DNA from 4 places in the Modicisalibacter sp. genome. Region 1 is predicted to be linked to each of the others. Evidence: predicted binding sites of a transcription regulator. Region 1 holds the regulator's gene; each other region holds the start of a gene.
The links. Region 1 encodes FNR, which switches genes on or off when oxygen is low (the NO sensors DNR and NnrR bind a similar motif). Its sites were predicted from a motif close to TTGATNTANATCAA; they were not measured.

Region 1 (7,400 bases):
CGACAAGACGCGCCTGCTCGCCGAGCGGCGCACCACGGGGGGTGTCACCATGGCCGGGTTCATGCTGGCGCGAGTCGCCGAGTGCATGCGAGCGCCCCGGCTGATCGACGGCGACACCAGCATTGCCGAGGCGGCATTGCGCCTGCGCGAGATCGGCGCCGACAGCCTGCTGGTGGCGGCGGCCGGGCGTCACGGCATGCTGACCAAGACAGATCTGCTCGATGCGCTGATCGTCCAGTCGCTCGATCGCGCCGCCCCCGTGCTGGGCATCGCCCACTTTCCGCTGATCACCGTGCGCCCCGACGACTATCTGTTCCAGGCACTGATCGCCATGACCCGTCACGAAGTGGAGCGGGTGGTGGTGGTCGAAGGCGAGCAGCCGGTGGGGGTGGTCGAGCTGACCGATGTGCTGAGCTTCTTCTCCAGCCGCTCCTACACGGTCAGCCTCGAACTGGAGCAGGCCGAGGATCTCGAGGCCCTGGCCCGCGCCAGTGCGCGTCTGCCGGGGCTGGTCCGGTCGCTCATGGCTCAGGGCGTCAAGCTGCGCTTCGCCATGGAGCTGCTGGCAGCGCTCAACGGGCGGATCATCAGCAAGACCTTCGATCTGACCGTGCCGGCCGAGCACCGGCGTGACTGTTGTCTGATGGTGATGGGCAGCGAGGGGCGTGGCGAACAGATTCTCAAGACCGACCAGGACAACGGCCTGATCCTCGCCGACGGGGCCGACTGGCCCGAGCGGGCCGAGCAGATGGACCGGTTCACCGAACGGCTGCTGACGCTGGGCTATCCGCGTTGTCCGGGCAACATCATGGTCAGCAACCCGCAGTGGGTGGACGGCCTCGAAGGCTGGCGGCAGCGTATCGACCGCTGGGCCGAGCAGCGCGACGGCCCTGCGCTGATGAACCTGACCATCCTGCTCGACGCCCATGCCGTGGGCGGCAACCCGGCGCTGCTCGAGACGTTGCGCGAGGCGCTGTTCGCGCGCTGCTCCCACGACGAGCTGCTGCTGTCCTACTTCGCCCGCGCCGTGCTGAGCTTCTCCACGCCCCTGACGCTGTTCGGCTCGCTCAAGCGGCCGACCCACGGCATCGACATCAAGAAGGGCGGCATCTTTCCGATCGTCCACGGGGTGCGAACCCTGGCGCTCGAGCGGCGTATCCGACCCACCTCGACGCTGGCCCGGCTCGACGCCCTGGTGGCTGACGGCCGCCTGGAAGCCGCCTTCGCCGCGGATCTCGGCGAGGCGCTGTCGCTGTTCGCCGAGCTGCGCCTCAACCAGCAGCTGGCCCGCCTCGAAGAGGCCGGCCAGCCCGGTGACGACGCCAACCTGGTGGTGGTCCAGCGACTGTCGACACTGGAGCGCGACCTGTTGCGCGAGGCGCTGCATCTGGTCAAGGAGTTCAAGCAGCGCCTGTCGTACCGCTTTCATCTGGAGTATTCGTGATGCTGCGATCCCTGCGCCGGGCGGCCGATCGCCGTCGCCAGATCAACGGGCGCTACGGGTGGCTGTTCAACCCGTACACCGGCGACGAGCTGGTGGCCATCGACTGCGAGACCACCGGTCTGGATCCGCGCACCGCCGAGCTGGTGTCGCTGGCGGCCGTCTGCATCAAGGGCGACCGGGTGCTGACCAGCGGGGCGCTGGACCTGCGCCTGCAGCGCCCGGACAGTCTCGGTGCCGATTCGATCAAGATTCACGGACTGCGCGGCGTTGATCTCAACGACGGCCTGCCGGTGGGCGAGGCGCTGGAGGCGCTGCTCGACTTCATCGGTAATCGGCCGCTGCTGGGCTGGTGCGTGGACTTCGACATCGCGGTGATCAACCGCCACCTGCGCCCACGCTTCGGCTTCGACCTGCCCAACGCCACCGTCGATCTGGCGCAGGAGTATCGTCGCCGGATGCGCCGCACCCAGCCGCAGGTCGAGCCGCACATGGCCTTCGAGAGCGTGGCCCGGTCGCTCAAGGTGCCGCTGATGCAGCGCCATACCGCGCTGGGGGATGCGGTGACCACCGCACTGATGTACGTGCGTCTGAAACAGGGCGCCTGTGACGCGGTCTGATGCCCGGGCGTGAACCCGGCGACAATGCCAACAATGAGGAGGAGAGCCAGGGTGCTGGAATTGCAGAATCTGTGTCTGATCGCGGGGCTGGGCCTGATGTTGTTCGTGTGTGCAAGGTACGCCCGTCGCACGCAGGAGCTGCGCAGCGTGGTGCTGTTCTGGGAACGCCGGCTGGTACTGACCCGCCAGGAAACTCACCTGCAACGGGCGGGGGTGCTGCTGCTGTCGCTCGGCGTGGCGTTGCGCTATCTGATGGTGCTGCAGGGGCTGTGACGCCGGGTCGTGGGCGTCGCAACTCACCGGAGGGGGTGGTAGCATAGGCGCGCCTTCCATTTCCCCGCGTGTCGCCTTTCCCATGCAAGCACTTACTGGTACCCAGAAACGCGAGTTCAACAAGCTGCAGAAACGCCTGCGTCGCCAGGTCGGCAACGCCATCATCGATTACAACATGATCGGCGAGGGCGACAAGGTGATGGTCTGCCTGTCGGGCGGCAAGGATTCCTACACCATGCTGGAAATCCTGCGCAACCTGCAGCGCAATGCGCCGGTGAACTTCTCGCTGGTGGCGGTCAATCTGGACCAGAAGCAGCCCGGCTTTCCCGAGCATGTTCTGCCGGAATACCTCGACGGTATCGGCGTCGACTACCACATCCTCGAGCGTGATACCTATTCGGTGGTCAAGGAGAAGACGCCGGAGGGCAAGACCACCTGTGCCCTGTGCTCGCGGCTGCGGCGCGGTTCGCTGTACGGCTTCGCCGAAGAGATCGGTGCGACCAAGGTGGCGCTGGGCCACCATCGCGAGGATATCCTCGAGACGCTGTTCCTCAACATGTTCTACGGCGGCAGCCTCAAGGCGATGCCGCCCAAGCTGCTCTCCGACGACGGCAAGAACATCGTCATCCGCCCGCTCGCCTACTGCCGCGAAGCGGACATCGCCGAGTTCGCGCGACTGATGGAATTCCCGATCATCCCCTGCAATCTATGCGGTTCGCAGCCCAATCTGCAGCGTCAGGTGGTCAAGGAGATGCTGGCCGAGTGGGAGAAGAAGCACCCCGGCCGGCTGGAGACGATGTTCAAGGCGGTGACCAACGTCGCGCCGTCGCAGCTGGCCGATCGCGAACTGTTCGACTTCGCGGGGCTCGAGGCGAAGCAGCAGCGACTGAACGCCTCACGCATCGACGCGCTGGACCTGCTGGCCCGGGAGGCCTGAACCGCCGGCGCGCGATGCGCGCCGGATCAGTGCTCGTGGTCGCCTTCCGCCAGGGCTTCCAGGGCGTCGAGGTCGAGGATATGCACCTCGCGGCCCTGCACATCCACCAGCTTGTGCTGCTGGAAACGGCCGATGATGCGGCTGACGGTTTCCACGGCCAGGCCCAGGTAGTTGCCGATATCGGCGCGGGCCATCGACAGCCGGAAGCTGTAGGGCGAGTAGCCGCGGCGGCGGAAGCGTGACGACAGGTTGACGATGAAGCTGGCCAGGCGCTCGTCGGCGGTCTTGCGCGACAGCAGGCGCAGCATGCGACGGTCGTCGCGCAGTTCCTTGCTCATGCTGCGATAGAGCTGGTTGCGCAGCTCCGGCAGGGTCTCGGAGAGCTGGTCGAGACGGTCGAAGGGGATTTCGCAGACCGTGGTGGTCTCCAGCGCGACGATGCTGCCGGGATAGTGCTTCTCGTCGATGCCGTCGAGCCCCACGAGCTCGCTGGGCAGGTAGAAGTTGGTCAGCTGGTCCTCGCCGTCACCCTCGCTGGTAATCTGCTTGAGACTCCCCGAGCGCACCGCGAAGACGCTGGTGAAGGCATCCCCCTGGCGCAGCAGCGCCTCCCCCTTCTTGAGTGGCGCACGGCGCTGGATGATCGCCTCGAAGCGATCCATCTGATTGAACTCCAGCGCGAGCGGCAGGCACAGGGAACTCAGGCTGCAGGTCTGGCAGCGGGCTTCCTGCAGCCGGGGGCGGCCGGCATGAAGGGCGTGACTCGCCATGTTGGTCTCCCGAACGATCAAGACTCGTTCCCTATGGTAGTCCCTATGCGGGGCAATAAGCGATGAGGGATTCATTAAAGTTTACTGTTAGAGAATTCGGGAGTGGCGACCCCGATGACCGCTGGTGCGGGTATCGAAGGCCATCGCCAGATGACGCACCAGCAGCCGACCCAGCGGCGTGACCTCGAGCCGGTTGCCGTGCCGCGTGATCAGGCCGTCGCGCTCGGCCGGCTCCAGGGCGCGCAGCGAGTCGGCCAGGTAGGCCGCGGCGTCGAGGCCGAAATGCTCGCCGACGGCGTCCAGGTCGAGCGCCAGGTCGCACATCAGGCGCTGAATCACGAAGGCGCGCAGGCGGTCGTCCGCGGTGCGGCGCAGGCCCCGGGCGGTGGGCAGGCGGCCGGCGTCCAGGGCGGCCTCGTAGTCGTCCAGGCGCACCGGATTCTGAGCGTAGCAGTCGTCGAGATGGCTGATCGCCGAGACGCCCAGCCCCACCAGGTCGCATTCGCCGTGGGTGGTGTAGCCCTGGAAGTTGCGGTGCAGCCGCCCCTCGCGCTGGGCGACAACGAGGCTGTCGTCGGGACGGGCGAAATGGTCCAGGCCGATGTGCACGTAGCCGGCCGCATCGAGGCGCTCCCGGGTGTCCATGAGCATGGCCAGCTTCTCCTCGGGCGCCGGCAGGGCGCCGGCATCGATGCGCCGCTGGGGCTTGAAGCGCTCCGGCAGGTGAGCGTAGTTGAAGATCGACAGCCGCGCCGGAGCCATGGCGATGACCTGCTCCAGGGTCTCGGCGAAGGTGGTGCGGGTCTGGTGCGGCAGGCCGAGAATCAAATCGAGGTTGAGCGAGCGGAACCCCAGCCGGTGCGCCTCCTCGACCAGGCTTTCGGTCAGCTGGCGGGGCTGGACGCGGTTGATGGCGCGCTGCACCTCGGGGTCCAGGTCCTGCACGCCGAGGCTGATGCGATTGAAGCCCAGCGCCTGCAGGTGGCGCAGGGTGAGGACATCGGCCTCGCGCGGGTCGATCTCGATGGCATAGTCACGGTCGGACGCACTGGACAGCCCAAAGCGGGCATGCAGGCGGTCGATCAGATCGCTCATCTGGTCCAGGGTCAGGAAGGTCGGCGTGCCGCCGCCCCAGTGCAGCTGGCGCACCTCGCGGCCGGTATCGAGGTGGCGCGAGGTCAGCACCATCTCGCGGTCCAGGCGGCTGAGGTAGCCTACGCTCAGCGACGTGTCCTTGGTGGCGATCTTGTTGCAGGCGCAGTAGAAGCAGATCTTGCGGCAGAACGGGATATGAACGTAGAGCGACAGCGGCCGCCGCGCGGCATTGCTGCGTTTCAGGGCCGCAGTGTAATCCTCGGCGCCGAACGACGGCGAGAAGTCCAGCGCGGTCGGATAGGACGTGTAGCGCGGCCCCGTGTGCGCGTAACGGCGAATCAGCTCGGCTTCGCGCGGATCGGGGGCGGCAGCAACGGGGGGATCGACGGCGGTGGCGGACATGACGGACTCTCGAACCGGAAACGACAGTCTCATGCTACGCCGCCGCACCCGTCGGGCGTCTGACCTGCGTCAAGCGGGGGGCGCATGGTGGCCCGCCATGACGGCGACAAGCCCCCACAGCTGCCACAGCGCGAAGCCCAGCAGCAGCAGCGCGGCCAGGGTGCGGCCCAGCGGGTGGCGGACCAGCCGGGTCAGCCGGTGGGCGGCGGCGCCGGTGACCAGCAGCGCCGGCAGGGTGCCCAGCCCGAAGGCGCCCATCAGCAGGGCGCCGTGCCAGCCGCCGCCGGCGGCCAGGCTCCAGGCCAGCATCGAATAGACCAGCCCGCAGGGCAGCCAGCCCCAGATCGCGCCCAGCGCCACGGCCCGGGGGACATGCACCACCGGCATCAGGCGCCGGCCGATGGGCTCCAGGTGGCGCCACAGGTGGCGCCCGCCGGCTTCCAGGCGGGTCAGCCCGCGCCACCAGCCGGCCAGGTAGAGGGCCATCATCACCAGCAGCACGATGGCCAGGCCCTGCAGCACGAAGCGGGCCCGGGGGACGCCGTCACCGACCCAGCCGCCCAGCGTGGCGACCAGCGCCCCGGCGAGCATGTAGCTGGCGATGCGCCCCAGGTTGTAGCCGAACAGCAGCCCGCCCAGGCGCAGCGGGCTGCGCAGGCTGGGCGGCACGGCGAAGCTCAGTGCGCTCATGATGCCGCCGCACATGCCGATGCAGTGGGCGCCGCCGAGCAGCCCCACCACGAAGGCGGCGGCGAGTGGCGGCAGGTCGGGGACGGCCGCGGGCATCATGGCGGCGGACCCTGACGCGGTCCCCGGCGGGTGTCATCCTCCTCCGGCGCCGGGTCGGACGTGCCGTCGCGGCGGCGCTGGCGGGCGGCCGGCAGGTCGCCCTCGTCATCGTCGAACAGGATGCGATGGGCGGGACCTTCCAGGTCATCGAACTGGCCCGAGCGTACCGCCCAGAAGAACGCCCACACGGCCAGCCCCAGCAGCAGCAGCGACAGCGGAATCAGCAGGTACAGGATGCTCATGGTGCGGTCTCCTCGGGATCGGGGAGCGATGTGGCGGCGTCACGGCCGAGGCGCAGGGCATTGCCCACCACCACCAGCGAGCTGCCCGCCATGCCCAGTGCCGCCGCCCAGGGCGGCACCAGGCCGGTGGCGGCCAGCGGCAGCGCGCAGAGATTGTAGCCCAGCGCCCAGGCGAGGTTCTGGCGGATCAGGCGCCGGGTCCGGCGCGCCAGCGTCACGGCCTCGGCCAGCCGCCCCAGCCGCGGGGCGAGCAGCACGCCATCGGCGCGGGTGCGGGCGAGGTCGGTGGCCTCGTTCATCGCCAGCGAGACATCGGCGGCGGCGAGCACCGGGGCATCGTTGATGCCGTCGCCGACCATGATCACTCGCTCGCCGGTGGCCTGCAGGGCCTGCACATGGGCCAGCTTGGCCTCCGGGGTGGCCCGGGCCTGCCAGTCGGTCACGCTCAGCCGGCGGGCCAGGGCGGCCACGGCGGGGGTATCGTCGCCGGAGAGCAGTTCCACGGCAAGCCCGGCCTCCCGGAGCGCGGCGACGGCCTGCTCGGCGCCGTCGCGCAGGGTGTCCTCGAGCCGGAACCAGGCCAGCGGGGTCGTCGCCTCGGCCAGCAGCAGCCATTGGCCGTCGCCGGGCGGCGGTGCGGGCGGGGCGCTCATGACGGCATCGGCACGCCCCAGCCGCAGGGCGCGGCCCGCCACCTCGCCGCTCAAGCTGCCCATTGTCTGGCGAGTGACATTGCACGCCGTGATGCCGGGAACGCGATAGGGGGCGAAGGCGTGGGCGATGGGGTGTTCAGAGTGGGCCTCCAGCGCGGCGGCCAGCGTCCGCGCTCGG
Region 2 (7,400 bases), on a different contig from region 1:
GCCCGATCGTTAGGCTGCAACTCAATATCCAGCTGTTTATCGAAGGCTTGCCAGGACCAGTGAGCGTCATACTCACGCCGATAGGTATCCGCCACAAACAGGCAAAACCCCGCAGCCCAATAGATGCCATACGTTGGGCTCAAGCGTTCCTCAGCATTCATGGTTAGCAGGGCTGCCAGAAACTCCCGCTCGCTTTCCCTGGTGGCATAACGATATAGCGGCTGACCATTAGGAGAAGTTCGACCTCTTCTGGCCAGATAAGCCCTGATCCACGTTTTAGCCGACTCACCTTCCACCGGATTTACCATGTATGAGCATCCTTTCCTCGTGAGTATGAAAACCGTGGCGCTTCTTTTAGTAAATACCTATTAATTAGCCAGGTAGCACACGTGCGCTATCACTCTTTAAAGACGATTTTCTAGCTGTAATATTCAGCCCATAGCCACCGCCTCTTCGTGCACGGGCATGCTTGATACCGGCATCATCAAAATACAGTCCCGGTGCCCACCGTGAGGCAATGCCAGCTGGCAGTGCAGCATTCAAGCGGCGTTTGATACGGTTCGTCGCCTAGCTGACATCCAGCCCGCGAACATACTGTATTCAAAATGCACCGGGCGTATGCACGCTGCTTCCAACGTGGTTTCATGCTGGTCAAATCACTCCTCAAAGCTATGGGGTAGCCACGGTTTACAGAGGTGCGCAATCAAAACATCGATCATCGTGCCGGCTGCATAACGCGGCTGAACGTGCATGCCTAGCTTGCCGGGAGGTCCGCTTTGGGTCGATAGCGGACATCACTCCACAAGCTCCGTCACCTTTTCCGCATCGAAAGCCAACCGCCCGGCAATCGCCTGCATCTCATCGATTGACCGTTCATAGCTCCAGGCTACATCGGCGATATCAGGCAGCGAGTAATAGGTGGTATCGCCCTTGAACGGGCAGTGGGTAACGGTAGAGGAAACCGACAGCTTCGATATAGCCACATCCGCACGCAGCAGATAGTGTCTCGGTGGATAACCACGCTCGCGCAGTTCGATGGCCCGGCAGGTATCGGCAATCAGCATGTCGCCATCGAAAATGCGAACCCGGCGGGTATGCGGATGCAGGGTAATGCGGGGTTCGGCGGTGTGATCGGCCATCGTCAGTCCCTTGCTGGTCGGCTGGTTCCTCAGCCTAGAATTAGGGATACATAATGTCACCGCCTGGAGACAATTTCACTTCGGCTTTTGATCCAGATCGGTCTTGCGGGTCTGGTCCGTTCAGCATTCGCCGAGCCATCCCACGCTTGGCGCCAACGCCCCCGCCCGCCATGATGGTGGCGCTCATAAGCTGCGGGAGACTCTCGGGATGCACCAGACACCACGCACACCGGCACCGCTGACGAACTTGGGCCGCCGCTCCGTGCTGTTCGTGATGGCGGCGGATGCCGAATACGGCCCGCATCTGCGGGAGCGGTTCACGCCCGTGATGATTGGCGTGGGGCCGGTCGAGGCGGCGGTGGAACTCACCGCGGCGCTGGCGGAGCTTTCAGCGCGCGGGCAACGGCCGGACCTGGTAGTGTCGCTGGGCTCGGCGGGCAGCCGGGATCTCGAGCAGACCGAGGTCTATCAGGCGACCTCGGTGGCCTACCGCGACATGGACGCCTCGCCGCTCGGCTTCGAGAAGGGCGTCACGCCCTTCCTCGACCTGCCGGCCACCCTGCCCCTGCCGCTGCGTATTCCCGGGATTCCCGAGGCCACGCTCTCGACCGGCGCCGATATCGTCTCGGGCGCGGCCTATGCCGCCATCGCCGCCGACATGGTGGACATGGAAAGCTACGCCTGCCTGCGTGCCTGCACCCGCTTCGACGTGCCGCTGGTGGTGCTGCGCGGCATCTCCGACGGCAAGGCGGAGCTGAACCATATCGACGACTGGACGGCGTATCTCCACGTCATCGACGAGAAGCTGGCCACGGCTGTGGATCGGCTGGGTGAGATGCTCGACGATCAGAGATAGTCCCGCATCTCCGGGATCGGCGAGCTGGCTTCACAGTGTATGACCGCCATCACGCGGATGCCGTGGTGATTCTCCAGCCGCTCCTGCTCCGGTTTGGATAGCAGGCCGTTGGTCACCACCACGGCTTTTTCCGCTACCCGCCCGCGGGCCCCCTCTTCCAGGCGAACCACCAGCTGCCGATATTCCGCCCGATGATGCTTCACGTAAGCCAGCTGCTCGAAGGCATGTGGGATATCGCCGGCTCCCTTGAGTTCGACGAGTACGGCGGCATGACGTTGATTGCCCTGCCAGAGGAAGAGGCCATCGCACTTCGGTTGGTTGTCGCGCAACACGCAGCCATCCAGCACCACGGCGACGGCCCGCTCCCCTGCCTTGGGGGTCAGGCGAACCAGCTTGCCCTGTTCACCGAGCGTGTACTCCCCGAGGCACTGCGCCTGTGTGTTGCCCATCTTCCGACACACGCAGCCCTGATACTCGCCCAGATTCATGCCTCGCGATGCTCCCACTCGATATCCCGCATCTCGTCATAGAGACGATTGATGGCATTGAAGTGGCTGAGCAGCGTGTCATCGAGCAGCCCCAGGTCGGCCGCCATCAGCGACTGGGCCTCGTTCGGCGTCACGTGATAGGCGGCTACTTCTTCCGGCGCTAGCGGCAACAGTGACCGGATGGGCTCGCTGGTGATCTCAAAGCCGTCGATCTGACTGCGCTTGAGGTGATTGTTGAGCGCCTCGACGATAAAAGGGCTATGCGTGGTGACGATGAACTGGGTATTGGGGAAGGTGGCGAGCAGGTCCCCCAGCACTCGCCGCTGCCACTCGGGATGCAGGTGCAGATCGACTTCGTCGATCATCACCACCGCTTCGGCCGCCAGCGGATCGTCCAGCTGCGGATTGGCCATGGCCATTCGAGAACTGAGGTCGATGACCAGCCCCAGCAGGGTCTGATAGCCATCGCTGAGCTGAGCGATATTCAACCACTCGCCTTCCTGCTTCACCGCGAAACGCAGCGGGTTGAGCTCGATATGCGGCTCGGAGAGGTCCGGGAATAACCGCGTGATGGCACGGCGGACGGCGTCCAGCTCGGGCAACGTCACATCGAAGCTCTTGTGCTGCTTCTGCAGGCGATGCTCCTCGTTCTCCTTGTTGTAGAACCAGACGAAGGCCGCCTTGAAACGCGTATCGGCGTTCAGCGCATTGGCCAGGGCATCGAAGCGTTCGTGTGACTTGGGAAACCCCTTGCGACTCAGGGGAATGTCCAGAAGGGCACGGCTGACGCCGTAATAGGCAAACACCGGCAGCTCGAAGGATTCACCGGCAGCCCAGGGCTCGATCACGGCACTGTCGAGATGCTGCTTGAGCGCCTTCACACCTCGCCCCGGAGGAATCTCGCCGGCCGTCTTCCTGCTGTTGTCGCGTCGCTGCAGACGATCCCAGCCCAGGCCCTGAGGGGTTTGCAGGGTAATCCGCGTGTAGGGAGCCAGGTGGTTATCCTGCTGATGGATGTCACCGCGTTTCTTGAAGGTCATGCCCGACACACCAGGCAGATAGGTGAGGATTTCACCGAGCCCGATGGCGATACCGTCCAACAGCGTGGTCTTGCCGCTGCCATTCGCGCCCATCAGCAGGGTCAGGCGCGGCCCCAATGTCATCGACAGAGAGGGCTTGGCGCGAAAGTTTTCCAGTGTCAGGCACTTGAGCTTCATTCAGAGGCATTCCGCCGGTAAGGGTTAGGCATAGAAGTCTGGCATGTTAGCGAAGGACGGTCGACTGATCGCCCGGTATCGCAGAATCAAGGAGCGCGCCACGCGGGCGTGTCGTTCATGCCTCCCCCAGGAACTGTCGAGCGAACGCCTGGAACGCGGGCGTCTCGTAGCCGCAGCGCCACAGCAGACGCGTGCTGACGGTGCCCATCTCCAGCGTGGCCAGGTCGTCCGACACGCGGCTCACGTCCAGCACGCTGCGGGGCAGCAGGGTGACGCAGGCGCCCGCCGAAACGGCCGCCACCATGGCGTGGTAGGAGCCCAGCTCCTGGATGCGCCATTCGCTTCCGGCGACGATGCCGAGTCGCTGTTCCGCCATGGCGCGGTAGGTGCAGCCCGGCCGGAAGGCGGCCAGAGTGCGGGTGCCAAGCTCCGCCGGCACGGTGGCTTCGGCATCGGCGGGCGGCAGCAGCAGCAGCAGCGATTCCTCCCAGACCGGCGCGCTTTGCAGCCCCATCTCGGCCAGGGCCGGTTCGTTCTCGAGCTCGGCGGGCAAGGCCACGAAGGCGCAGTCCAGCCGCCCGTCGCGAACCTCATCCACCAGCGGCCCCGAGGGGCCGGTGCTGACCTCGAGCCGGGTCGCCGGATGGGCGCGGTTGAAGGCCGCCAGCGGCACCGGCAGCCGGCTGGCCGCCGTGCTTTCCATGCTGCCGATGCGCAGGCTGCCGCCACCGCTGCCGCCCACGGCCTGCCGGGCCTCGTCCTCCAGCGCCAGCAGGCGCTGTGCGTAGGTCAGGAAGCGCTGCCCCGCCGTCGAGAGCGTGATGCGCTTGCCGAGGCGAATGAACAGCTCCGCGCCCAGCTCCGCCTCCAGCTGCTGTATGCGCGTCGTGACGTTGGAAGGCGCCCGCCCGAGCCGCGCGGCGGCGCGGGTCACGCTCAACTCGGCGGCGACAGCCTCGAAGATTCTCAGGGTTTCCAGATCCACATCATTCGCCTTTTGAAATTCATTGATCTATTTTATTCTTAATTTGAGAATAAATGAAAGCCATCGTTCCCGCACTCGTGGAGGCCTTTCCCATGACAGCGTCGAATCCCCTGACCGACCGGCTCGGCATTCAGCCCATCATCCAGGCGCCGATGGCCGGCGTGGCCACGCCGGCGCTGGCCGCGGCCGTGTCGAATGCCGGCGGCCTGGGCTCCCTGGGTATCGGCGCCAGCGGCGTCGAGCAGGCCCGAACAATGATCGAACAGACCCGGGCGATGACGTCCCGCCCGTTCAACGTCAACGTCTTCTGCCATGCGCCCGCACTGCGCGACGCGGCCCGGGAATCGGCCTGGCTCGCCCACCTGGCCCCGCTGTTCCGGGAAAGTGACCGCGAGCCGCCGGACGAGCTCGACGAGATCTACCGCAGCTTCGTGGAGGACGATGCGACCTTCGAGATGCTGCTCGAGTCGCGCCCCGCCGTGGTCAGCTTTCACTTCGGCTTGCCGTCCGAGGCTCGGATACGCGCGTTACGGGAGGCGGGCATCTACACGTTGGCGACGGCCACCAGCCTGCAGGAGGCGCGAGATAGCCAGGCGCGGGGCGTCGACGCGATCGTTGCCCAGGGCGATGAAGCAGGCGGGCACCGCGGCTGCTTCGACCCGCAAGCCGACGATGAACAGCTGAGCACGTCCGTGCTCGTTCGCTGGCTCGTCAAGGAGTTGGCCCTGCCGATCGTCGCGGCCGGCGGCATCATGGACGGCCAGGGCATCCGCTCGGCCCTGGCGCTGGGCGCCTGCGCCGCCCAGCTGGGAACCGCCTTCATCCTGTGCCCGGAATCGGCGGCCAACGAGGGCTATCGCGCGACCCTCAAAAGCGAACGTGCCGGGGTGACCCGCATGACCACGGCGCTTTCGGGGCGTCCGGCGCGCGGCATCCTCAACCGCCTGATTCGCCATGCCGAGGCCACGCCCGAGGCAACGCCCCCCGCCTATCCGGTGGCGTACGACGCGGCCAAGCGGCTCAACGCGGCGGCGGCCGGCCACGGCCATCATGACTTCGCGGCGCACTGGGCCGGACAGGGCGCGCCACTGGCACGCGAACTCCCCGCCGGCGAGCTGGTGAGCCAGCTGCTCCAGGAATGGCACGACGGCGCCTGACGCCACCGGCACTCGCCTGCCCGCTTCGCGTTTCGCGGCACCGCCGAAGGCCCCGGCTCTCCTATACTGATTGGGTTGGTCGACGCGTGCCGGGCCCTCTCACCCTGGGCCGCAAGCGGGCTCGGCGATAACGCTGGCGGGCGCCTGCCCGATGCGGCCGGCCCGGCGATGCCGGGAGGAGAGTCCCATGCGTGCAGTCATGTGGGGTGGTGTGATCCTGGCGGGTCTGACGGCGGCCCCACTGGTAACGGCGAGCCCGCCTCCGGGCCAGAACATGGAGGCGACGGCGTTGATCGAATCGGTGCGCGCCGCCACACGGCGCTTCGAGGATGTCAACGCGGCCCTGGCAGCGGGCTACGTGCCGGACCCGTCCGGTGAATGCGTGACGGCCGAGGCCCATGGCGCGCCCGCCGAGCTGGGGGCCATGGGCATCCACTACCTGCGCCCCGACCTGCTCGGCTTCACGGTCACCGCGCCGCGGGTGGATGGCACCGGCACCCATACCGACTTCATGAACCCGGCCATCCTGCTCTACGAACCCCAGGAAGACGGTTCCCTGGTGCTGGTCGGGGTCGAGAATCTGGTGTTCCGCAAGGCCTGGGAGAGCGCGGGCCACGGCGCGCCGCCGGTCCTGGCCGGGCGCAACTGGGAGTACATGGTCGATGACCCGACCACCCCCACCGAGGAGGCCCACCACTTCGAGCCCCACTACGATCAGCACCTGTGGTTTCGCGACAATCCCAACGGCAACCTCGAGCCGTTCAACCCGACGGTGACCTGCCGCCACCACAAGGTGTGACACCCCGCGGCCGGGCCTGGAAACCCGGCCGCTTCCACACTGGATGCGCCCCTCCTGATGAGTCGGGCCCTCATCGACTGCCGTAAACGCTCATCACCCGTTCATCGTCCCGGGCCGCCATCGGCGTTCAGACGACGACGTGACTCGGCGCCCGCATGGCATAATCGGCCGACCCGGGCATGGCGCCACACGGCGGGCGCGCCATCCCGACACACAGCAAGGAGGGGAGGCACCACATGAGCCTGAACGTCATCGATTATGAAGCGGCCATCGATCACCTGTCATGGGACGGGGCCATCGAGGCGCTGCGTTCCGGCCACCGGGCCGCCAGGGCCGAGGTCAACGACCTGGTCCTCGGCCCGCCGGAAGGCGCCCTGCTCAACCGCGCCGCCTATATCGCCGGCACGGGTTACGGGGTAAAGGCGGTGACCGTCTTCGACGACAATCCGGCCCACGGCCTCGCCACGGTCCAGGGAGCAATGCTGGTCTTCGAGCCCCAGCACGGCTGCCTGTCGGCGGTGATCGACAGCCGGCTGGTGACCGAATACAAGACCGCCGGCGATTCCGTGCTGGGTGCCCAACTGCTGGCACGGCCGGACAGCCGGCAGTTGCTGATCGTCGGCGCGGGCACCCTGGCACGCAGCCTGGTCAAAGCCTATGCCGCCGGCTTCCCGGCGCTGGAGCGCATCGCCGTCTGGGCCCGCAGGCCGGAGCAGGCGCAGAAGCTGGCCGAAGAAATGCAGGACATGACGGTCGAGG
Region 3 (7,400 bases), on a different contig from region 1:
CGCGGTGGCCGAACTCCGCGCGGCGATCTCCGCCACCTCCTGGCGGCGCAGCGATGCGACGCGCTCGGCCACCCGAGCGACCCGGGCCGGCTCGTTGCGTTGCCCCTGAAAGCCGCACAGCGGCATGTCGGGGCTGTCGGTTTCAAGCACATAGCCATCATCCGGCAATGCCGCGACCATGCGGGCCAGCCGCCGGGCACGCGGATAGGTCACCGCCCCGCCCAGCCCCACAACGAAGCCCAGATCGAGGAACGCCCGGGCCTGCTCGGGGCTGCCGGCAAAGGCATGGATCAGCCCGCCGGCCGGCGGTGCCAGCTGGCGCAGTCGCTTGGCGAGCTTGTCGTTGCACTGTACGCAGTGAATCACCAGCGGCAGGCGCCGATCCCTGGCCAGTCGCACCTGAGCATCGAACAGCCGCCACTGGGCGTCCAGGCTGTCCGTGAAACGCGCGTCGATGCCGCATTCACCCACCGCCACCACCTCGGGATGTGCGTCGAGAGCCTGCGCCAGCGCTTCGACATCCCCCTCGCCATGCCGCTCCGTGAAATAGGGGTGCAGGCCGAGGCAGACACTGACGTCCTCCCGGGTGCCGAGCGCCAACACGTCATCCCAGGCGGCACGCGTGGTGCCCGGGACAACGAAGTGACCAACGCCGGCCTCGCGGGCCCGCGTGAAGACGTCGTCGCGATCCTCGTCGAAGGCCGCGAAGTCGAGATGGCAATGGGCGTCGATCAGCATACGCTTTCAAGGGCTCCGGACGATGCCCGCTCAGTGCTCGCGGGTGGCGTTGAAGCGCACCTCCGGCCAGCGCTCCTGGGTCATCTGCAGGTTGACCCGGGTCGGCGCCAGATAGGTCAGGTAGCCGCCGCCGTCGAGCGCCAGGTTGGTGCTCGCCTTGCGCCGGAACTCGTCGAGTTTCTTGGCATCGTCGCAGTAGACCCAGCGCGCGGTCTGGACGTTGACCCCCTCGTAGATACAGTCGACCTTGTACTCCTCCTTGAGGCGATGAGCGACCACGTCGAACTGCAGCGCCCCGACCGCACCAACGATCAGGTCATTGTTGTCCAGCGGCATGAAGACCTGGGTCGCGCCCTCCTCCGAGAGCTGCTGCAGGCCCTTCTGCAGCGCCTTCATCTTCAACGGGTCCCGGAGCCGGACGCGCTTGAACAACTCCGGCGCGAAGTGCGGGATGCCGGTGAAGCGCATATCCTCGCCGAGCGTGAAGGTATCGCCGATCTGGATGGTGCCGTGATTGTGCAGCCCGATGATGTCACCCGGCCAGGCCTCCTCCACATGTTCGCGGTCCGAGGCCATGAAGGTCAGGGCATCGGCGATCTTGACGTCCTTGCCGATGCGCACATGACGCATCTTCATATTCTTCTCGTACTTGCCCGAACAGACGCGCAGGAAGGCCACCCGGTCGCGATGCTTGGGGTCCATGTTGGCCTGGATCTTGAAGACGAACCCGGTGAAGCGCTCGTCGCCCGCCGCCACCTCGCGGGTGTCGGTCTCGCGGGGCTGCGGCATGGGGGCGTACTCGACGAAGCCGTCGAGCATCTCGCGCACCCCGAAGTTGCCCATGGCGGTACCGAAGTAGACCGGCGTCAGCTCGCCACGCCGATAGGCCTCGAGATCGAAGGTGTGGGAAGCGCCGCGCACCAGCTCGACCTCCATGCGCAGTTCCTCGGCCTGGTCGGCGCCCAGCACCTCGTCGACCTCGGGGCTATCGAGCCCCTCGATGCGCACATCATCGGGGATGCGGTTGCCCTGGCCCTGCTTGTAGAGGTGGATGACGTCGTCGTAGAGATGGTAGACGCCCCTGAAGTGCCGGCCCATGCCGATCGGCCAGGTCATCGGGGCACACTGGATGTTGAGCACCGTCTCGACCTCGTCCATCACCTCGATGGGGTCGCGGATGTCGCGGTCCATCTTGTTGATGAAGGTGAGGATCGGCGTGGTACGCAGCCGGCACACCTCCATCAGCTTGATGGTGCGATCCTCGACACCCTTGGCGCCGTCGATCACCATCAGCGCCGAATCCACCGCGGTCAGCGTGCGGTAGGTGTCCTCGGAGAAGTCCTCGTGCCCGGGGGTGTCGAGCAGGTTGACGATGCGCCCCTTGTAGGGGAACTGCATCACCGAGGTGGTCACCGAGATGCCGCGCTCCTGCTCCATCTTCATCCAGTCGGAGGTGGCATGGCGGTCGTTGCGCTTGCTCTTCACCGAGCCGGCCAGCTGGATGGCATTGCCGAACAGCAGCAGCTTCTCGGTGATGGTGGTCTTCCCCGCGTCGGGGTGCGAGATTATCGCAAACGTGCGGCGCAGCTCGGCTTCACGCGCTATCTGGGTATCTGTCATGAATGAGGTATCGCTGATTGGTGCTCGGCCCGGTGCGCTTCGGTGGCGCACCCGGATGGCATGGCTTGCAGAATGGCCGCGATTGTAGCGTGACAGGCGCGGAATGTCGTCAGCACGCACGCGCTTGCTCAAGGGGACTGAGCCCGGTGCCGTCATCGGTTATCATGCGCATAGCCAGACAGCCGGAGTCACCATGCAACAACCCACCCCCCTGCCGTTGTCGACCCCCAACCGCAACCTGGTGCGGCTGACGTTCGTGCGCGGCATCACCTGGACCGGCTTCCTGGCGGCGATCATCTTCGGCATCGAGGTGCTCGGCTTCCAGCTGCGCGTGGTACCGGTCATCAGCGTGATCATCGCCATGGGCTTCATCAACATCGCCAGCTGGTGGCGACTGGGGCGCCCTCGCGCGGTTACCGATCTCGAATACCTTCTTCACCTGATGGCGGACATTACCGGGCTGAGCCTGCTGTTCTTCTACACCGGCGGCTCCACCAACCCCTTCATCACCTACTACCTGGTGCCGGTGACCATCGCCGCGGCCACCCTGCCCTGGCGCTACGCCTGGCTCGTCGCCAGCTCGGCAATGGCCGCCTACACCTTCCTGATGCTGTTCTACGACCCGGTGCCGCAGCTCAGCCATGGCATGATCGGCCCCGGCATCAGCCTGCATGTGCTGGGCATGTGGCTGAATTTCGGCCTCTCGGCGGGGCTGGTCACCTATTTCATCTTCAAGATGGCCCACGCCCTGCGGCGCCGCGACCTGGCCCTGTCGCGGACCCGCGAGGCGGCCCTGCGCAACGAGCAGGTGCTGGCGGTGGCCACCCAGGCGGCCGGTACCGCCCATGAACTGGGCACGCCGCTCTCCACCATGGCGGTGCTGCTCAAGGAAATGCGCGAGGATGCCGCCGGCCAGCCGACTCTCGAGGCCGACATCGACCTGCTGCGCCGCCAGGTCGATACCTGCAAGTCGCGGCTGCAGAACCTGGTCGCCAATGCCGACCGCCGGCGCCTGGCCCAGCCCGCCTCGCTGCCGGCCCAGGCCTGGCTCGAGGACGTCGTGCAGCGCTGGCTGGTGCTGCGCCCGGACGTCACTCACCATATCGAGATCCTCGGCAAGCGCGGCACCCCGGTGCTGGCGGTCGACACCACCCTGGAGCAGGCATTGATGAACCTGCTCAACAACGCCGCCGACGCCAATCCCGAGGATATTGTCATCAGCCTCGACTGGACCAAGGAGGAAGTGATCATCGACATCCGCGACCACGGCCCGGGCGTGGCGATGTCGATTGCCGACCAGCTCGGCGACACGTTCGTCTCCACCAAGAGCAAGGGGATGGGGATCGGCCTGTTCCTGACCCACGCCACCATCAACCGCTTCGGCGGCGGCGTGAGTCTTTACAATCACGAAGAGGGCGGCACCCTGACCGAGGTCAAGCTGCCCCGCCTGATTGCCGGCGAATGACGCCGGCATTGCCCTACGACACGGAACGCTGCTATGCAAACTGCCGAACGCCTGATGATCGTCGATGACGACGAGATGTTCTGCCATGTCATGGAACGTGCCTTCAGCCGGCGTGGCTTCGAGGTGCTGGTGGCCACGGATGAGGAGCAGGCGCTGGAGCTGGCCCGGCGCTCGCCGCCGCAGCTCGCCACCCTGGATCTCAAGCTCGAGCACGGCTCGGGGCTCAAGCTGCTGCCGGAGTTGCTGGCCGTGGCCCCGCAGTGCCGCGTGGTAGTGCTGACCGGCTACTCGAGCATCGCCACCGCCGTGGAAGCCATCAAGCTCGGCGCGGTGAACTACCTGTGCAAGCCCGTCGACGCCGACGAGGTGCTGACCGCCTTCAACCGCGAGACCGGCGACCCCGACATCGACATCGCCGACAATCCGCCGTCGATCAACCGCGTCACCTGGGAACACATCCAGAAGGTGCTGCAGGAACACGACGGCAACATCTCCGCCACGGCCCGGGCGCTGGGCATGCATCGCCGCACCCTGCAGCGCAAGCTGCAGAAGCGCCCGGTGCGACGCTGACGGCTTCCCGTATCGCCACCAACCCCAGGAGGTTTCATGCAGCTAGCCGAGCGGCTCGCCATCGCGACCGAGATCGCCGAAGGCGCCGGCCAGGAGATCCTGGCCGCTCGTGATAGCCAGCGCTTCTCACAGCGCTACAAGAAAGGCACGGAACTGGTCACCGACACCGATGTGGCGGTCGACGAGTGGATCAGCGAACGCCTGCAGCAGCACTTTCCCGACGACGCCCGGCTCAGCGAGGAAATCGCTCCCGACCGCGAAGCCCTGGGGCGCAAGGGGCCGCTGTGGGTCGTCGACCCGATCGACGGCACGGTGAACTTCGCCCGGGGATTTCCCCATGTCGCGGTGTCGATTGCCTGGGCGGTGGACGGCCGCGTGCAGATCGGCGTGGTACACGCGCCCTTCCTGGGCGAGACCTTCGTGGCCATCCGCGGCGAAGGCGCCTGGCGCAACCAGGCCCGCATCCGCACCAGCCTGGCCAGCCGGCTCGAGAGCAGCCTGATTGCCACCGGCTTTCCCTATCGCCGCGACGGCCGCCAGCCGCTGCTGCGCCGCTTCTCGGCGGTCATGCAGCACTGTCAGGACGTACGGCGCTGCGGCTCCGCCGCCCTCGACCTGTGCAACGTGGCCTGCGGACGGCTCGATGCCTACTATGAAAGCGTCTCGCCCTGGGATTTCGCCGCCGGGCTGCTGATCGCCCGTGAGGCCGGCGCCCGCACCGGCCATGTCTACCCGGCTCCCGAGGGCATCCCCGACGAGCTTTACGGCGAGCATATCGTCGCCGCGGCGCCGGATATCTATGTTGCCCTTCGCAATCTGCTGCAGCGTGCCGACGAAGGCCGCCTGTCGCCCGACGCGGAATGACCCGGCCCCATAAAGGCATGCAATAATCGGCGTAGCGAGACTCTATTGGTCCTCGCGCGCCGAATGCGAAACAATGCGCCCCAGATTCAATGATCCAACACCCAGGCTTCTCGTCATAAAGGAGATCCCATGCTGACAGTCATCTTCGGACGCGCCGGCTGCCCGTTCTGCGTACGCGCCAAGGAACTGGCCGAGCAACTTACCAACGCCCGCGATGATTTCAACTATCGCTACATCGACATCCATGAAGAAGGCATTACCAAGGCCGACATGGAGAAGACCATCGGCAAGCCGGTGGAGACCGTGCCGCAGATCTTCGTCGACCAGACCCACATCGGCGGCTTCACCGAGTTCGACCAGTACGTGCGCGACAATCAGCTGATGCCGGAAACCCCGGTCAACTGAGCTGCCGCCTGCCCTTCCTGCGCCGGCCTCGAGCCGGCGTTCTTGATTCGCGCCCCCTGCATGTGACCCAGGTCAACAGAGGCGCATCTGTGCTGGTCGGCGCGCCGATTCCCGCCTAGAGTCGTGGCATTCCCGGGCGACGCCCGGCATGACGGAGACTCGAGCATGGCGGATCAAGGCACACTGCCTCACGGCCCTGCCGTCGGTGATCGCCACCGGCAACTGATCGACGCGACCCGTGGCTACCCCCCCATCCGCACCGCCGTGGTGCACCCCTGCGATGCGCTCTCCCTGGGTGGCGCGCTGGCAGCCTGGCGCCAGGGGTTGATCGAGCCGCTGCTGGTCGGCCCCAGGGCACGCATTCTCGAGACCGCGCGGACCCTCGGCGAATCGCTGTCGAATCTGACCATCGTCGACACTCCCCACAGTCACGCCTCCGCCGACACCGGCGTGTCGCTCGCCGCCCGCAACGAGGTTCACGCCCTGATGAAAGGGGCGCTGCATACCGACGAGCTGATGAGCGCCGTCCTCGCCACCGAGGCCGGGCTGCGCACCGAACGCCAGATGAGCCACATCTACGCACTCGACGTCGCCAGCTATCCACGGCCGTTGCTGATCACCGACGGCGCCCTGCACATCCAGCCCGACCTCACCGCCAAGCGGGATATCATCCAGAATGCCATCGACCTCGCCCATGCCCTCGGGCTCGACTGCCCGCGGGTAGCGATCCTGTCCGCCGTGGAAACCGTCAATCCACGCATACCCTCGACCCTCGACGCCGCCGCCCTGTGCAAGATGAGCCAGCGCGGCCAGATCACCGGCGGCGATCTCGACGGCCCGCTGGCCATCGACAATGCGGTCTCCGAGCAGGCCGCCCGCACCAAGGGCCTGACCTCGGCGGTCGCCGGCCATGCCGACATCCTGATGTGCCCCGACCTCGAATCCGCCAACATGATCGCCAAGCTGCTCATCCACCTGGCCGGTGCCCAGGCGGCGGGGCTGGTCATGGGCGCGCGGGTACCGATCATGCTGACCAGCCGCAGCGACACCACTGCCAGCCGGCTGGCCTCCGCCGCGCTGGCCTGCCTGGTGGTGCATCGGGGGCGCACACCATGACCTCGCGCGCCGTTCTCGCCCTCAACGCCGGCTCGTCGTCGCTGAAGGTCGCGCTCTTCCATGACGAGCGCTGCCGGGTCCGCGGTACCATCGAGCGCATCAACGAGGCGCCGCATCTGGTGCTCGACGGCGCCACGACGCCCAGTGACGCCTTGCCCCGCCTGACGGGAACCGGGCACGCCGCCGTGATTGCGCCGCTGCTTGACTGGCTCGAGGCGCAGTTCGGCGACGTGCCGCTGAGCGCCGTGGGACATCGCGTCGTGCACGGCGGTCGCCACCACGCCGCGCCCTGCCTGCTGGAACCGGCCGTGGTCGACGAGCTGCGCGAACTGATCCCGCTGGCGCCCCTGCATCAGCCACCGGCGCTGGCGCTGATCGACGCCCTGCACGCTCACTGGCCCACCCTGCCGCAGGTGGCCTGCTTCGACACCGCCTTCCATCGCAGCCAGCCCTGGCTGAACCAGTGCTTCGCGCTGCCGCGCCGGCTGACCGAGGAGGGCATTCTGCGCTACGGTTTTCACGGACTGTCCTACGCCCACGCCGTGCGCCAGCTGCCCGAGCTGATCGGCGAGCGCCATCGGGGCCGCGTGATCATCGCCCACCTGGGTCACGGCTGCAGCCT
Region 4 (7,400 bases), on a different contig from region 1:
GCGGCCCTTGGCGGCGCCGTCGAGCTTGCGGCGGTTGAGCCGGCCGAGCAGTTCCACCTCCTTGTCGGTCGTCCAGTTGATGCCCTTGCTGCCGTTGCCCAGCGACTCGAGCGCCGGCCCCAGCGAGGTGAAGCGCTCGTAGGTGGCCGGGTAGTCACGCTTGACCTCGACCAGGCTGGGCATGGTCCTGCCGGGAATCGGCTCGCACTCGCCGCGCTTCCAGTCCTTGACGTCGAGCTGGGCGAGTTCTCCCGGGGAATCGTGCTGCAGCGGCAGGGTGACCAGGTCGGTCTCCTCGCCGAGATGCCCCGGGCAGACCCGCGAGAACGCCCCGGCGATGCCCTTGTAGATCTCCCAGTCGCTGCGCGATTCCCAGGCCGGGTCGGTGGCCGCGGTCAGCGGGTGGATGAACGGATGCATGTCCGAGGTGTTGAGATCGTCCTTCTCGTACCAGGTCGCGGTGGGCAACACGATGTCCGAGTACAGGCAGGTGGTGGACATGCGGAAGTCCAGCGTCACCAGCAGGTCGAGCTTGCCCTCGGCGGCCTCGTCGCGCCATGTCACCTCCTCGGGCTTGACGCCGTCCATGCTGCCCAGATCCTTGCCCTGCACGCCGTGGTTGGCGCCCAGCAGGTACTTGAGCAGGTAGTCGTGGCCCTTGCCGGAGCTGCCCAGCAGGTTGGAGCGCCAGATGAACAGGTTGCGCGGGAAGTTCTGCGGGTTGTCCGGGTCCTCGGCGGCGAAGGCGAGCTTGCCGGCCTTGAGCTGCTGCACGACGTAGTCCTTGGTGGACAGGCCCGCCGCCTCGGCGGCCGCGGCCAGGCGCAGCGGGTTGGTGTCGAGCTGCGGCGCCGAGGGCAGCCAGCCCATGCGCTCGGCACGCACGTTGTAGTCGATCAGGCTGCCTCCGTACTGCTGGGGATCGGCCAGCGGCGAGAGGATCTCCTGGATCTTGAGCTTCTCGTAGCGCCACTGGCTGGAGTGGTTGTAGAAGAACGAGGTGCCGTTCATCTGGCGCGGCGGGCGCGTCCAGTCGAGGCCGAAGGCCAGCGGCAGCCAGCCGGTCTGCGGGCGCAGCTTCTCCTGGCCGACGTAGTGCGACCAGCCGCCACCGCTCTGGCCCACGCAGCCGCACAGCACCAGCATGTTGATCAGCCCGCGGTAGCTCATGTCCATGTGGTACCAGTGGTTCATGCCGGCACCGACGATGATCATGCTGCGGCCATGGGTCCTGGAGGCGTTGTCGGCGAACTCGCGGGCGATGCGCAGGCACTGGGCGGCGGGCACCCCGGTGATCTTCTCCTGCCAGGCCGGGGTGTAGGGGCGCACCTGGCCGTAGTCGGTGGCGCCGTCGTCGGCGTCCGCCGCACCGAAGCCACGGTCGATGCCGTAGTTGGCGCAGGTCAGGTCGAACACCGTGACCGCCAGCACCGTGCTGCCGTCGGCGCGGGTCAGGCGCTTGACCGGCAGGCTGTGGTAGAGCACGTCGTTGCCGGCGACGTGGGCGAAGTGCTCGCGCTCGATGCCGCCGAAGTAGGGGAAGGCGACCCGCGCCACGTCGTCACGATGCTCGGCGAAGGTGAGCAGCGGCTCGATCTCGCGACCCTCGGCGTCCCGCGGCTCGAGGTTCCACTTGCCCCGGTCGGCCTCGACGCCGTCCTGGCCCCAGCGGAAGCCGATCGAGCCGCGCGGCACCACCAGCCGGTCGCTCGCCTTGTCCCAGGCGACGGTCTTCCACTCGGGGTTGTTGGCCTGGCCGAGCGCCTCGCCGAAGTCGCTGGCGCGCAGCTGGCGGCCGGGGGCGTAGCTGCCGTCCTCGCGGGGCTCGAGCTCGACCAGCATCGGCATGTCGGTGTAGCGGCGCACGTAGTCGGTGAAGTAGGGGTCCTGGCGCTCGAGGTGGAACTCCTTGAGGATCACGTGGCCCATCGCCATCGCCAGCGCCGCGTCGGTGCCCTGCTTGGCGGACAGCCACTCGTCGGCGAGCTTGGCCACCTCGGCGTAGTCCGGGGTGATCGCCACGGTCTTGGTGCCCTTGTAGCGCACCTCGGTGAAGAAGTGGGCGTCCGGGGTGCGGGTCTGGGGCACGTTGGAGCCCCAGGCGATCAGGTAGCCCGAGTTGTACCAGTCGGCGGATTCCGGCACGTCGGTCTGCTCGCCCCAGGTCTGCGGGCTCGCCGGCGGCAGGTCACAGTACCAGTCGTAGAACGACAGGCAGACCCCGCCGATCAGCGACAGGTAGCGTGCCCCGGCGGCGTAGCTGACCATCGACATGGCGGGGATCGGCGAGAAGCCGATGACCCGGTCGGGGCCGTACTGCTTGGCGGTGTAGACGTTGGAGGCGGCGATCAGCGTCTCCATCTCCTCCCAGTTCGCGCGCACGAAGCCGCCCAGGCCGCGGGCCTTCTTGTACTGCCTGGCCCGGGTCGGGTCCTCGACGATCGACGCCCAGGCGTCCACCGGGTCGTCGTGGCGCTCGAGCGCCTCGCGCCACAGCGCCAGCAGCGGCTTGCGGATCAAGGGGTACTTGAGCCGGTTGGCGCTGTACAGGTACCAGGAGTAGCTGGCCCCGCGCGGGCAGCCGCGCGGCTCGTGGTTGGGCAGGTCCGGCCGGGTGCGCGGGTAGTCGGTCTGCTGGGTCTCCCAGGTGACCAGGCCGTTCTTGACGTAGATCTTCCAGCTGCACGAGCCGGTGCAGTTCACGCCGTGGGTGGAGCGCACGATCTTGTCGTGCTGCCAGCGGGCCCGGTAGCCGTCCTCCCAGTCGCGGGTTTCGTCGCGGGTCTCGCCGTGGCCCTCGGCGAAGTGCTCGGGGCGGCGGGTCAGGTACTTCAGGCGGTCCAGAAAATGACTCATGGAATCTCTCTCCTCAATGGCTCGGGGTCATGACGACGCGGTCTGGGCCGGCGTCGCCCGCCCGGGCTCCTGAAAGCGGATCTCGGCGTTGGCGCGGGTGTAGTAGAACCAGGTCAGGGCCACGCAGACGGCGTAGAAGGCGATGAAGCCGTACAGCGCCAGCTCGGCTCCGCCGGTCAGGGCGATGGAGCTGCCGAAGGTCTTGGGAATGAAGAAGGCCCCGTAAGCGGCAATCGCCGAGGTGAAGCCGATGGTCGCCGCGGATTCCTTCTCGCTCTGCTGGCGCTGCGCCGCGGCGTCGAGATCGGGCATCAGCCGCGCCACTTCCTGGCGGAAGATCTCGGGGATCATCTGGAAGGTGCTGGCGTTGCCCACCCCGGTGAAGAAGAACAGCAGCAGGAACATGGCGAAGAAGCCCCAGAAGGCGCCCGGCTGGTCCTTGATGCCGAGGAAGAACAGCACCCCGGCGACGCAGGCGATCATCGCCGCGAACACCCACAGGGTGACCCGGGCACCGCCGAAGCGATCCGAGACCCAGCCGGTGCCGGCGCGGGACAGCGCGCCCACCAGCGGCCCCAGGAAGGCGAACTGCAGCACGTCGACCTCGGGGAACTGGTTGGAGGCCAGCAGCGGGAAGCCCGCGGAATAGCCGATGAAGCTGCCGAAGGTGCCGGTGTAGAGCACGCACATCAGCCAGTTGTGCTTGCGCTTGAAGATTACCGCCTGGTCCTTGAACGAGGACTTCGCGCTGGCGATGTCGTTCATGCCGAACCAGGCCGCCACCGCGCCGATCAGGATGAACGGCACCCACACGAAGCCGGCGTTCTGCAGCCACAGGCGGTCACCGTCGCCGAGGGTCTGGGGCTCGCCGCCCAGTGCACCGAACACCCCGGCGGTGATCGCCAGCGGGATCAAGAACTGCATGACGCTGACGCCCAGGTTGCCCAGTCCGGCGTTGAGCGCCAGGGCGTTGCCCTTTTCGCGCTTGGGATAGAAGAACGAGATGTTGGCCATGCTCGAGGCGAAGTTGCCGCCGCCGAAGCCGCACAGCAGCGCCAGGATCAGCATCACCAGGTAGGGAGTGTCGGGGTTCTGCACGGCGAAGCCGATCCACAGTGCCGGCAGCGCCAGCGAGGCGGTGGACAGCGCGGTGAAGCGCCGGCCGCCGACGATCGGCACCATGAAGCTGTAGAAGATGCGCAGCGTGGCGCCGGACAGCCCGGGCAGCGCGGCCAGCCAGAACAGCTGGTTGGAGCTGTAGTCGAAGCCCACCTGGGGCAGCTTGGCGACCACCACCGACCACACCATCCACACCGAGAAGGCCAGCAGCAGGTTGGGGATCGAGATCCACAGGTTGCGGGTGGCGATGCGCTTGCCCTTCTCGGCCCAGAAGTCCGGGTCCTCGGGACGCCAGTCCTGAAGCACGAAATGGCTGGGGGTGGCCAGTTCCGGCAGGTCGCGGACCTCGCGGCCGGTACGCCATTCGTGACGGCTGGCCCGCAGGATCGCGTAGTGCATCCACGCCAGCGCCGCGCCGGAGACCACGAACAGCAGCATGAAGCAGCTCTGCCAGATACCCACCACGTCGTTGAGCATGCCGAAGGTCAGCGGCAGGAAGAAACCGCCCAGCCCGCCGATCATGCCCACCACGCCGCCCACCGCGCCGACATGCTGCGGGTAGTAGCTGGGGATGTGCTTGAACACCGCCGCCTTGCCCAGCGACATGAAGAAGCCCAGCACCATGATCAGCGCGACGAAGCCGATCAGGTTCATGGTGAAGGAGAACTCCAGGGTGCCGTGCACGCCCTGCACGCTGTAGCGGGTCGGCGGGTAGCTGAGCAGGAAGCTGCACACCGCCGAGGCGATCAGCGTGGCGTACATCACGCGCCGTGCGCCGTAGCGATCGGAGAGCCAGCCGCCGAGGATGCGGAACAGCGACGCCGGGATGGTGTACAGCGCGGCGACGATGCCCGCGGCGGTGATGCTCAGGCCGTAGACCTCGACCAGGTAGTGCGGCAGCCACAGCGCCAGGGCGACGAAGCCGCCGAAGACGAAGAAGTAGTACAGCGAGAAGCGCCACACCCGCAGCTCGACCAGCGGCGCCAGCTGCTGCTTGAGCGGCACGGCGTCGGCACGACGCTGGGCGCTCTGCGGGTCGGTGCGGGCCAGCAGCAGGAAGGCCACGCCCATGATCGCCATCACCGTGGCGTAGACCAGCGCCGCGCCCTGCCAGCCCAGCGCCAGCAGCAGGAAGGGCGCCCCGAAGTTGGTCACCGCCGCGCCGACGTTGCCGGCGCCGAAGATGCCCAGCGCGGTGCCCTGACGCCCGGGCTCGAACCACGCCGAGGTGTAGGCCACGCCGACGATGAACGAGCCGCCGGCCAGGCCGATGCCCAGGGCGCCCAGCAGCAGCATGGGGTAGCTGGTGGCGAAGGTCAGCAGGTAGACGCAGCCGGCGGTGGCCAGCATCAACAGGCTGAACACCCAGCGCCCGCCGAAGCGGTCGGTGAGGATGCCCAGGAACAGTCGGCTGATCGAGCCGGTGAGTACCGGCGTCGCCATCAGCAGGCCGAGCTGGGTGTCCGACAGGTCGAACTCCTGCTTGATCTGCAGGCCGAGAATGGAAAACAGCGTCCACACTGCGAAACACAGGGTGAACGCCAGCGTGGAAAGGCCCAGGGCGCGATTCTGGGCGCGCTTCGGCGGGCTGGTAGTGTTGGCCATGGTCGTCCCCTCTGGCTCGGTCAAAGACTTCCCGAGCGCCTTTTCGCCCGGGTCGGGCGCTGCGAAAGGCGCTCTGAGCGGACCTTGCTACAGGGGGGCGGGCCGGCCGTTGACCTGAGTCAATGTGCTTGTCCCGACGCCTCGGCGAGACTAGGCTGGATACCTCTTTCGGGGTATTCGGCCACCCCTGGCAACACCTTGAACAACAACAATTTTTCAGGAAGGGTCGCCCCGGCGGCGTGGCGCCCCCGGCCGGTTGACTCATTGGAGGTACTCCCCCGTCGTGTGTCGAGATCGTCTCTCATGCCCCGTTCCCTGACCTTTCGCGCCGGGCTGGCCATGGCCGGCATCGTGCTGCTGGCACTGACCAGCATGCTCGGCTCGATCGTCATCGCCGAGACCGCCAGCGGCGACGCGGCGGCGATCAACCAGGCCGGCGCCCTGCGCATGCAGGCCTACCGGCTGCTCGCCACGCGGGCCCGGCCCGACAGCGCCGAACGCCTGCCTGACCGGCTCGCCGAACTCGACCGCAGCCTGGCCTCGCCGGTGATCACCGAGCGCCTGCCGGACGACCCGCAGCACCCGCTGACCCGCCAGTACCAGGCGGTCGCCGAACAGTGGCGCGAGCAACTGCGCCCGCTGATGCAGACACCCGCGGCCACCGCACCGGCCGACGTCGCCGCCCGCGTGGGCGACTTCGTCGACCAGGTCGACCGGCTGGTCGGCCAGCTGCAGCGCGAGGCGGAATCGCGCATCCAGCTGCTGCGGCTGTTCCAGGGCGTCATCCTGTTCCTGACGCTGGGCCTGGTGTTCCTGGCCATGTACAAGCTGGCCGCCGGGGTGATGCCGCCGCTGCGCGATCTGCTGCAGGTGGTCGAGCGGGCCCGGCACGGCGACTTCAGCGGCCGCACCCGCTACACGGCGGGCGACGAGCTGGGTCTGCTGTCGCGCACCATCAACCAGATGAACGAGAACCTGTCGCAGATGTACGGCCGGCTGGAGGAGCGGGTGGCCGCCAAGACCGCCGAGCTCCAGCGCAGCAACGAGAGCCTCGGCCTGCTCTATCAGGCGGCACGCCGGCTCAACGGTGCCCCGCCCGGCGATGCCCGCTACCGGCACGTGCTCGCCCAGCTCGCCGCCGTCACCGGGCTGGGGCCGATCACCCTGTGCCTGGCCCAGGCCGACGCCGAGCAGGCCTACCTGCGCCTGTCCACCCGGGCCGAGGACTGCCCCGACTTCTGCCGGGCGCCGGACTGCGTGCCCTGCCTCGACGACCACGACGACACCCCCTCGCCCTGGGTCTACCGGGTGGCGGTCAGCGAGGCCGACCGCCACTACGGCGTGCTGCTGATCCAGCACCCGCCCCACTCGCCGCCCGAACCCTGGCAGCGCGATCTGGCGGACACCATCGCCGGGCTGATCGCCACCTCGATCTCGCTGGCCCAGGGCTACGCCGAGCAGCGCCGCCTGGCGCTGATGGACGAGCGCGCGGTGATCGCCCGGGAACTGCACGACTCGCTGGCCCAGTCGCTCTCCTACCTGAAGATCCAGGTCGCCCGCCTGCAGGCGCTGGTTCGCGCCCAGGCCCCGGCGGCCGACACCGAGGCGGTGCTCGACGAGCTGCGCGAGGGGCTCAACGCCGCCTATCGGCAGCTGCGCGAGCTGCTCAGCACCTTCCGTCTGAAGATGAGCGGGCCGGGGCTGGAGGCCGCGCTCGAGGAGACGGTGCGCGAGTTCACGCGGCGCGGCGAGCTTTCCATCCATCTCGACTACCGGCTCGACCACTGTCCGCTGTCGCCCAACGAGCAGATGCACGTCCT

Region 2: the regulator FNR is predicted to act here: its motif matches at 1,227-1,240, upstream of ACTCB7_RS14355 (DUF427 domain-containing protein).
Region 3: the regulator FNR is predicted to act here: its motif matches at 5,725-5,738, upstream of ACTCB7_RS05860 (bifunctional enoyl-CoA hydratase/phosphate acetyltransferase).
Region 4: the regulator FNR is predicted to act here: its motif matches at 5,690-5,703, upstream of ACTCB7_RS04100 (nitrate/nitrite transporter).

What each region holds. Positions count from the first base shown of each region.
Region 1 covers NZ_JBSREH010000001.1:201,335-208,734, reverse strand. The annotation lists gene ACTCB7_RS00995 (DUF294 nucleotidyltransferase-like domain-containing protein) at 1-1,444, shown strand, start outside; gene ACTCB7_RS00990 (3'-5' exonuclease) at 1,444-2,061, shown strand; gene ACTCB7_RS00985 (hypothetical protein) at 2,113-2,334, shown strand; gene ttcA (tRNA 2-thiocytidine(32) synthetase TtcA) at 2,417-3,271, shown strand; gene fnr (fumarate/nitrate reduction transcriptional regulator Fnr) at 3,298-4,041, opposite strand; gene hemN (oxygen-independent coproporphyrinogen III oxidase) at 4,129-5,538, opposite strand; gene ACTCB7_RS00965 (sulfite exporter TauE/SafE family protein) at 5,608-6,324, opposite strand; gene ccoS (cbb3-type cytochrome oxidase assembly protein CcoS) at 6,324-6,569, opposite strand; gene ACTCB7_RS00955 (heavy metal translocating P-type ATPase) at 6,566-7,400, opposite strand, start outside.
Region 2 covers NZ_JBSREH010000047.1:94,298-101,697, reverse strand. The annotation lists gene ACTCB7_RS14360 (STY4851/ECs_5259 family protein) at 1-308, opposite strand, end outside; gene ACTCB7_RS14355 (DUF427 domain-containing protein) at 795-1,139, opposite strand; gene ACTCB7_RS14350 (5'-methylthioadenosine/S-adenosylhomocysteine nucleosidase) at 1,348-1,995, shown strand; gene ACTCB7_RS14345 (hypothetical protein) at 1,986-2,483, opposite strand; gene ACTCB7_RS14340 (AAA family ATPase) at 2,480-3,700, opposite strand; gene ACTCB7_RS14335 (LysR substrate-binding domain-containing protein) at 3,816-4,685, opposite strand; gene ACTCB7_RS14330 (NAD(P)H-dependent flavin oxidoreductase) at 4,778-5,842, shown strand; gene ACTCB7_RS14325 (hypothetical protein) at 6,030-6,641, shown strand; gene ACTCB7_RS14320 (ornithine cyclodeaminase family protein) at 6,878-7,400, shown strand, end outside.
Region 3 covers NZ_JBSREH010000016.1:69,378-76,777, reverse strand. The annotation lists gene ACTCB7_RS05890 (TatD family hydrolase) at 1-738, opposite strand, end outside; gene ACTCB7_RS05885 (peptide chain release factor 3) at 769-2,358, opposite strand; gene ACTCB7_RS05880 (ATP-binding protein) at 2,552-3,823, shown strand; gene ACTCB7_RS05875 (response regulator transcription factor) at 3,857-4,393, shown strand; gene ACTCB7_RS05870 (inositol monophosphatase family protein) at 4,430-5,257, shown strand; gene ACTCB7_RS05865 (GrxA family glutaredoxin) at 5,387-5,662, shown strand; gene ACTCB7_RS05860 (bifunctional enoyl-CoA hydratase/phosphate acetyltransferase) at 5,828-6,778, shown strand; gene ACTCB7_RS05855 (acetate/propionate family kinase) at 6,775-7,400, shown strand, end outside.
Region 4 covers NZ_JBSREH010000006.1:1,094-8,493, reverse strand. The annotation lists gene ACTCB7_RS04105 (nitrate reductase subunit alpha) at 1-2,856, opposite strand, end outside; gene ACTCB7_RS04100 (nitrate/nitrite transporter) at 2,884-5,580, opposite strand; gene ACTCB7_RS04095 (type IV pili methyl-accepting chemotaxis transducer N-terminal domain-containing protein) at 5,884-7,400, shown strand, end outside.